2 regions of the Pseudescherichia sp. genome follow, and region 1 is predicted to be linked to the other one. Evidence: predicted binding sites of a transcription regulator. Region 1 holds the regulator's gene; the other holds the start of a gene.
The links. Region 1 encodes PhoB, which activates phosphate uptake and scavenging genes when phosphate is short. Its sites were predicted from a motif close to CTGTCATAAAACTGNCNNAT; they were not measured.
Positions count from the first base shown of each region.

Region 2: a site for PhoB is predicted at 1,812-1,831, ahead of kdgR (DNA-binding transcriptional regulator KdgR). Genes of this name have one in related genera too.

Region 1 covers NZ_DAMBWA010000008.1:160,673-165,047, reverse strand. Annotated here, with positions in the region: gene sbcC (exonuclease subunit SbcC) at 1-1,197, opposite strand, end outside; gene sbcD (exonuclease subunit SbcD) at 1,194-2,396, opposite strand; gene phoB (phosphate response regulator transcription factor PhoB) at 2,587-3,276, shown strand; gene phoR (phosphate regulon sensor histidine kinase PhoR) at 3,298-4,375, shown strand, end outside.
Region 2 covers NZ_DAMBWA010000001.1:62,701-67,075, forward strand. Annotated here, with positions in the region: gene RTX96_RS00300 (MBL fold metallo-hydrolase) at 1-250, opposite strand, end outside; gene RTX96_RS00305 (YebO family protein) at 275-565, opposite strand; gene mgrB (PhoP/PhoQ regulator MgrB) at 640-783, opposite strand; gene kdgR (DNA-binding transcriptional regulator KdgR) at 929-1,720, opposite strand; gene RTX96_RS00320 (MFS transporter) at 1,898-3,268, shown strand; gene htpX (protease HtpX) at 3,313-4,194, opposite strand.

The DNA of each region.
Region 1 (4,375 bases):
GAGGAGTGTCAGCTGCTGCTGCAGCTTCTCCCGGCGTGTGCTGAGCGCCAGGGCATGCTTTCTCTCCTCGGCCTGCTGAGCAAAGTTGGCTCGCCAGCCGGTCAGCTCGCTCTGCCACAGCCGCCAGCTGTCGTGAGCAACTAACCAGTCGGCCAGCGTGTTCTGCTCCTGCCGTAGCGTGCTTATCTGCGCGTCGGCGGTAGCGCGAATGCGGCTGCGCTTGCCTAGCAGCTGCTGTAAGCGAGTATTCACTTCTTCTGCCTGACGCTGGGTCTGGCCGTGGGTGCGGATCTGCTCCTGTAAACTCTGCCACACCGGCCGCAGCTGCTGGGCGGGGCGGGCCTGTTCCAGCGCCGCCAGCTGCGGGCGAGCGCTCTCCAGCGCCTGCTGGGCGGTCGTCAGCGTCGTCTGCGCCCGAACGGCTTCGGCATTGAGTTCCTGGCCGCGCGTCAGCCAGTGAAGCAGGGCCTGTTCGCGCTGCTGGGTAGCGACCAGCGTCTGCTCCTGGTCAGTAAGCACCTGCAAACTTTCATTCAGCGTCTGGGCCTGCTCGGCGCTCAGCAGCTGAATGCCTTCGGCCTGGGCCTGACGCTGCTCCAGCTCGCTGCGCGCCGCCTTGTGTTTTTCAAATACCCTCGCCGAGATCTGACCGTAGATCTCGGTGCCGGTCAGCTCCTCCAGCAGCTCGGCTCGCTCTTTCGGTTTGGCGTTCAGGAAGGCGGCAAACTGCCCCTGGGAGAGCAGCATCGAGCGGGTGAAGCGGCCGTAGTCCAGCCCGGTGAGGGTGGCGGTCAGCTCCAGCTTGTCTTTCACCTTGTCGGCGAGAATTTTGCCGTCGGCGCAGAGCGCCAGCTCGACGCGAGGGACCTGAAGATTACCCCCGGCCTGGCTGCGGGCGCGGTTCTGACTCCAGAAGGCGCGGTAGGCTACGCCTTTTACCTCAAACTCCACCTCCGCCAGGCACTCGGCGGTGTCGCGGGTCATCAGGTCATTCTGCGACTGCGACACGTTACTCAGGCGCGGCGTCTCGTGGTAGAGCGCCAGGCAGATGGCATCCAACAGGGTGGTTTTTCCCGCGCCGGTAGGCCCGGTAATGGCAAACAGGCCGTTGCTGGCAAACGGCTCGGCGGTAAAGTCGATCTTCCACTCCCCCTTCAGGGAGTTGATGTTCTTCAGGCGCAGGGTAAGAATTTTCATGCGTCTTGCTCCTGGGTCAGCTCGTCGACGGTGGCGCTAAAGAGGGTGCGGACCCGCTGGCCCTGCGCCTCGTCCGGCTCCTCAAGCGCCAGTCGGCGCTCGAATACCTCCTCCACGCGCAGCTCGCTGAGGGTTTCCCGCAGCTCGCCCGCCATCATTCGCTGACGCTGCTCACGGCTGCGGCGTACCAGCAGCACCTCGACCGGCAGATCCTCGGTCATCGCCTGAATACGGCGCTGCATGTCCGTCAGCCAGTCGTCGGTGGTGATTTCGATATCGAGCCATACCGGCGGCGATGCGGGAGTCTCGCGCCACTGCGCAAGCTGCTGGCCAATGGCGGCAAGATCGCCTTTGATCACCGCCAGCTGCTGGGTGACCGGCACGGTGAGGGGCGTAATGTCCGCCAGCCTGCCGTCGGTGAAGGTCACCAGATTAACGCTTTTCGCCTTGCCGGTTTCGTCGAAGCTAAGGGCAATGGGCGATCCGCAGTAGCGGATATGATCCTGACCGCCAATCACCTGCGGACGGTGGATGTGCCCGAGGGCGATGTAGTCCACCGGCGGAAAATTTTGCGCCGGGAAGGCGTCCAGGGTACCAATGTAGATGTCGCGCACCGCGTCGCTTTTGCTGGCGCCGACGGTGGTCAGGTGGCCGCTGGCGATAATCGGCAGCGTCGCCTCGCCGCGCAGGGCGCAGGCCTGCTGGTACTGCTGATGGTAGTAGTCGGTGATCGCCGCCAGCAGATGCTGCTGCTTCTCGCTGCCGGAGAGCCCCGCCTGGCTGGTAACGATGTCGCGCGGACGTAAAAACGGCACCGGGCAGAAAACCGCGCCCGGCGTGCCGTCGCGATGGTTAAGCATGAACGGCGCACAGCCCGCTGCCGCTACAACGGTGGTATGCAGAAAGGCCAGGATCTCCCGCGATTCGTTCAGGGTAGCGACCGAATCGTGGTTGCCTGCCAGTACCACCAGGTGACAGCCGGTCTGCTGGAGTTGAACCACAAAGCGGTAGTAGAGCTCGCGAGCATAGCTGGGGGGCGCACCGGTATCAAAGATATCGCCAGCAACGATAATCGCATCGACCTGCTGGGCCTGCGCTGTCTCCAGCAGCCAGTCAAGAAAGGCGGCATGCTCAGCGGCCCGGCTCTTGCTGTAAAAGTTTTGGCCGAGGTGCCAGTCCGAGGTGTGAAGGATGCGCATATCTATTCCGTGGCAAAAAAGCGTAAGGCGGATTATAAACGTTTAGGCACAGCGGGAAAGCGACGATCGTCTTCCGGGTGTCATCTGCACGCTTTCAGGTTCATACTGCCTTCACGCTTTTCATAAATCTGTCATAAATCTGACGCATAATGCGACGCAACATATTGATTACAACTATATAGGGCAAATCATGGCGAGACGTATTCTGGTCGTAGAGGATGAGGCCCCCATTCGGGAGATGGTCTGCTTCGTACTCGAGCAAAACGGCTTTCAGCCTGTTGAAGCGGAAGATTATGACAGTGCGGTGAATCAGCTCAACGAGCCGTGGCCCGATCTCATCCTGCTCGACTGGATGCTGCCCGGCGGCTCGGGGATTCAGTTTATCAAGCACCTGAAACGTGAAAACATGACCCGGGACATTCCTGTTATGATGCTCACCGCGCGCGGCGAAGAGGAAGATCGCGTCCGCGGTCTGGAGACCGGCGCGGACGATTACATCACCAAACCCTTCTCGCCGAAGGAGCTGGTGGCGCGTATTAAAGCCGTGATGCGCCGTATTTCGCCGATGGCGGTAGAAGAGGTGATTGAGATGCAGGGCCTGAGCCTTGATCCCACCTCTCACCGGGTCATGACCGGCGAGAACCCGCTCGACATGGGGCCGACGGAGTTTAAGCTCCTACACTTCTTTATGACCCATCCGGAGCGCGTCTACAGCCGCGAGCAGCTGCTGAACCACGTCTGGGGAACCAACGTCTACGTTGAGGACCGCACGGTGGACGTGCATATTCGTCGCCTGCGTAAAGCGCTGGAGCTGAGCGGTCACGATCGTATGGTGCAGACCGTTCGCGGCACGGGTTACCGTTTTTCGACTCGTTTCTAATCATTGACTGGAGTGTGACGCGTGCTGGAACGGCTGTCATGGAAAAGGCTGGTCTTAGAGCTGTTTTTAAGCTGTATCCCGGCGCTGGTGCTTGGCGCAATGTTTGGCTATCTGCCGTGGTTTCTGCTGGCCTCGGTTACCGGATTACTGATCTGGCACTTCTGGAATCTGCTTCAGCTCTCCTGGTGGCTGTGGGTTGACCGCAGCATGACGCCGCCTCCCGGGCACGGCAGCTGGGAGCCGCTGCTCTACGGCCTGCACCAGATGCAGCTGCGTAATAAAAAGCGCCGCCGCGAGCTGGGCAGCCTGATCAAACGCTTTCGCAGCGGGGCAGAGTCGCTGCCGGATGCGGTGGTGCTCACCACCGAAGAGGGGGTGATCTTCTGGTGTAACGGCCTTGCTCAGCAGCTGCTGGGGCTGCGCTGGCCGGACGATAACGGCCAAAATATCCTTAACCTGCTGCGCTACCCCGAGTTCACCCAGTACCTCAAGCAGCAGGCCTTCGCAAAACCGCTCAACCTCGTGCTGAACAACGGCCGTCACCTGGAGATCCGCGTCATGCCCTACAGCGAGCAACAGCTGCTGATGGTCGCTCGCGACGTGACCCAGATGCACCAGCTGGAGGGGGCACGACGCAACTTCTTTGCCAACGTCAGCCATGAGCTGCGTACGCCGCTGACGGTACTGCAGGGCTACCTGGAGATGATGCAGGAGCAGACCCTGTCCGGCGCGACGCGGGAAAAGGCGCTGCACACGATGCGTGAGCAGACATCCCGCATGGAGGGCCTGGTAAAACAGCTGCTCACCCTGTCAAAAATTGAGGCCTCGCCGATTCATACCCCGAATGAGGTCATTGATGTGCCGATGATGCTGCGGGTTGTTGAGCGTGAAGCGCAGACCCTGAGCCAGCAGCGGCAGACCATTGAGTTTCATGTCGATAATTCCCTGAAGGTGCTGGGCAGCGATGAGCAGATGCGCAGTGCTATCTCTAACCTGGTCTATAACGCGGTAAACCATACCCCGCCCGCAACGCATATTATCGTCAGCTGGCAGCGGGTCGCGAGCGGCGTAGAGTTCAGCGTTGAGGATAACGGGCCGG
Region 2 (4,375 bases), on a different contig from region 1:
GAAGCAGCATGCTGGCATGGCCCAGCCACCAGACCCCATCCTCGCTGCCGCCTATTTCGGCGCGCTGCCACCACTGCTGAAGAAAACCGTCGTAGCCGCCTTCGGGAGGATGCGGAAGCCCGGCGGCGCGGCGCTCTTTTTGCCAGCGCTCAACGTCACCGGGTTGATGGCCGCCAGGGGTCAAATTACGAAACCCCTGGGGCGTATGGTGAGTCAGGGCCGAATTATACCAGGGATTTTTCCATGCCATCTCTCGCCCCCTTTTTCACTGCCGCTAGCGCTCAGCCACCAGGCGGATAAAATCGTCGCCGTCGGTTTGCACTTTTGCCCCAGCTTTCGCTTCCGGCTCGGCTTTCTCCGGCGCATTGGCATCACAAAGGCGACGCAGCAGCGCATTCTGTCGCTTTTGCTGATCCAGCAGCGCTTCAAGCAGTTCGATCTGCTCGTTAGCGCGGGAGCTGACCCGGTTAACAAAGAACCACAGCACCAGCCCAACGACCAGTACCACCAGAGAGATGACCAGGGACACAAGATTAAACGCGCCCGAATTCAGTACTTCGTTCATTACACTACCTCAATGTTGACGCGCTATCTTACCACTGGCATTAAGGAAGGGAATGTCTCTAAGCAAAAATGCCGCTACCAGGGGATAAATTTATTGATAACGCAAATACCACTGAAAAACTGTACGTCCTGATCGCACATCACATTGAGCATTTGGGTCCAGAGCATCAGGCAAATTACCAGAATGGCAATCACAAGCAGCCCCCGAAACTTTCTCACTCTTCTCTCCGAATCAACGTTTTATGCAGACAGGTTACTCCCGGGATATTAAACCGGAGCTAACTGTAACGCTATCTGACCGTTGAGGAAACCGCTGTGAAGGGAAATAGAGATGAAAACGCCGCGTCTGGCGCGGCGTTTACTATCAGAACGGGTAGTCGTTGTAGCCCATCTGCTCAGAGATCTTACGCGCTGCGGTATGCAGCATCTCAACATACTCATGCAGTCGCTCTTCAGAGAAGCGCAGCGTTGGGAAGGAGATGCTCAGGCCAGCGATCACGACGCCAAAGCGATCAAAGACCGGTACGCCGATGCAGCGCAGCCCCTCTTCCTGCTCTTCGTTATCTTCCCCATAGCCCTGTTCGCGGACCGTATCCAGGACCGGCAGCAGATCGTCAGTCGTGGTAATGGTGCGATCGGTGCTGCGCTTGTACTCAACGCCCTCAAGGATCTGTTTAACTTCCTCACGATCGCGCCAGGCCAGCAGTACTTTACCAATGGCGGTGCTGTAGAGTGGGTTGCGGCGGCCGATGCGGGAGTACATGCGCAGATTGTACATGGAGTCGATTTTATGGATGTAGACGATGCTGTCTTCATCCAGCGCGCCAAGGTGCACCGTCTCTTTAGTCAGGCGCGACAGCTCACGCATCTGGATATCAGCGCTGCGAATTAAATCAACGTTTTGCAGCGCGCGCGCGCCGAGTTCAAAGAGCTTGAGCGTCAGGGAGTACTTCTCCGACTCGCCCTCCTGAGCCACGTAGCCAAGAGATTTCATCGTCTGCAAAAAGCGGTAGACGGTGCTTTTTGACATCATCACACGCTGCGACAGTTCAGTAATGCCAATTTCCCGCTCTTCCCCGAGCGCCTGCAGAATGCCAAAGACCTTCAATACTGAAGAGACAGAATCTGGCTGCTTGTCCAAATCTGCGATTGCCATTAATCACCTCATCGCGAGTGTTTTATAAAATTTAGAATAGGTTTTTATTATAATTTCGTCGCGGGTCGGCCGCAATGCCAGTTTGTTAACTTCGTTACAAATCTGCGATATAAAAAGGCGGTTAGACTGGTAGAATCGTTACCACGATAATAATTTCAGCATAAACACATAATTACTATGAATAAACCCTTTACCGATGGCCTGCCGATACCGCAGCGCTACGGGGCAATACTGACCATCATCATTGGCATTGCAATGGCGGTGCTCGATGGCGTTATTACCAACGTGGCGCTGCCAACTATCGCCAGCGATCTGCATGTCTCCCCAGCGAGCTCGATCTGGGTTGTTAACGCCTATCAGATTGCCATTGTTATCTCTCTGCTCTCCTTTGCATTTTTGGGAGATATGTTTGGCTATCGGCGGGTTTATCAGTGCGGGCTGGCGTTCTTTACCGCCACCTCATTTCTCTGCGCCCTCTCCGACTCGCTCACCATGCTGACCCTGGCCCGTATCGCGCAGGGCTTTGGCGGCGCAGCGCTGATGAGCGTCAATACGGCGCTGATTCGCCTTATCTATCCTCAGCGCAGCCTGGGCCGGGGGATGGGCATCAACTCGTTTGTCGTGGCGGTCTCCTCTGCGGCTGGCCCTACCATCGCCGCAGCGATCCTGGCCGTAGGATCGTGGCAGTGGCTGTTTCTGATTAACGTACCGTTGGGGATTATCTCTCTGCTGCTGGCGATGCGCTATCTGCCCGCTAACCCACCGCGTCGCAGCACCACACGCTTCGATCTGCCCAGTGCAGTGATGAACGCCCTCACCTTTGGCCTGCTGATCCTGGCGCTTGGGGGCTTTGCGCAGGGGCAATCCCTGACGCTTATCGCTGTGGAAGGGGTTGCCATGCTGGTCATCGGCTATCTCTTTATACGTCGCCAGCTGGGGCTCCCGGTGCCGCTGCTGCCGGTGGATCTGCTGCGCATTCCGCTGTTTTCACTCTCCATTTGCACTTCAATCTGCTCATTCTGCGCCCAGATGCTGGCCCTGGTCTCGCTGCCCTTCTTCTTGCAAACCGTGCTGGGCCGCAGTGAAGTAGAGGCCGGTCTGCTTTTGACTCCGTGGCCGCTGGCCACAATGGTCATGGCACCGCTGGCGGGGTACCTGATTGAGCGGGTGCACGCCGGGCTGTTGGGCGCGGTGGGGCTCGCGGTAATGGCTGCCGGGTTGCTGGCGCTGGCGCTTTTGCCCGCCGCGCCGTCAGATATCGATATCATCTGGCGGATGATGCTGTGCGGCGCAGGCTTTGGGCTATTTCAGTCGCCCAATAACCACACCATTATCACCGCCGCCCCTCGCCAGCGCAGCGGCGGAGCCAGCGGCATGCTGGGCACCGCGCGCCTCCTCGGCCAGAGCATCGGGGCCGCACTGGTGGCGCTGATGTTTAATCTTTTTACCGATCACGCGACGCACGTTGCCCTGCTCTTCGCTGCCGTGCTGGCCGCCATCGCCGCTGCCGTCAGTGGACTGCGGATGACGCAGAAACCGCAGGCATAAAAAAAGCGCGTCATTTGACGCGCTTTTTATTACAACTGCTGGTGTTACTTAAGGTACTCACCGCTGCGCAGGGCTTCAATACGCTTATCCAGCGGCGGGTGGCTCATAAACAGCTCGCTCAGGGATTTTGATTTCCCGTTGATGCAGAAGGCCATCATCGTGCTAGCCTCCTGCGGCTCGTAGCTGGTTTTCAGACGCTGCAGAGCAGCAATCATCTTCTCGCGGCCCACCAGCTTGGCTGAACCGGCATCGGCATGAAATTCGCGATGACGGGAGAACCACATAGTGATAATGCTTGCCAGAATACCAAACACCAGCTCCAGCACCATCGACACGGCAAAGTAGATCAGCGGGTTGCCGTTGCTCTCTTCGCCCTCGTCGCGATTGCCACCCATAAAACCGGCGGCGATCTGCGCCAGAATACGCGAGATAAAGATAACAAAGGTGTTCACCACGCCCTGGATCAGGGTCATGGTCACCATGTCACCGTTCGCGATGTGGCTGATCTCGTGGGCAATAACCGCTTCAGCTTCGTCACGGCTCATGTTCTGCAACAGACCGGTACTCACCGCAACCAGCGACGCATCACGCCGTGCGCCGGTAGCAAAGGCGTTAATGTCCGGGGCGTGATAGATAGCAACCTGCGGCATCGCGATGCCCGCCTGCTGCGACTGCTGCGCCACGGTGTTCATCAGCCAGCGCTCCATATCGTTGCGCGGCTGCTCAATGACTTCCCCTCCGACCGACTTCAGGGCCATCCACTTCGACATTAACAGCGAAACGAACGAGCCGCCAAAACCAAACAGCAGCGCCATGATCAACAAGCCCTGAACGCTGCTCGACTGAATACCCGTCAGGCTGAGCACCAGCCCGAAGACCAGCATGACCGCCAGGTTCGTTAACAGGAAGAGCGCGATCCGCATCATAATTTTCTTTTAACCTCAACTTAACAAAACGCACTATGCGACTACCCACATCGTATGGGTATATTGACTATTTTCAAGCATAACCCGCGCGTAAGTTACCAGAAAGACACAACTTTACATTTTGACGCGGCAGGCTTACGCCGCGATACGCTTGTTAAAAAAACAGGCACAATCTCTTGTG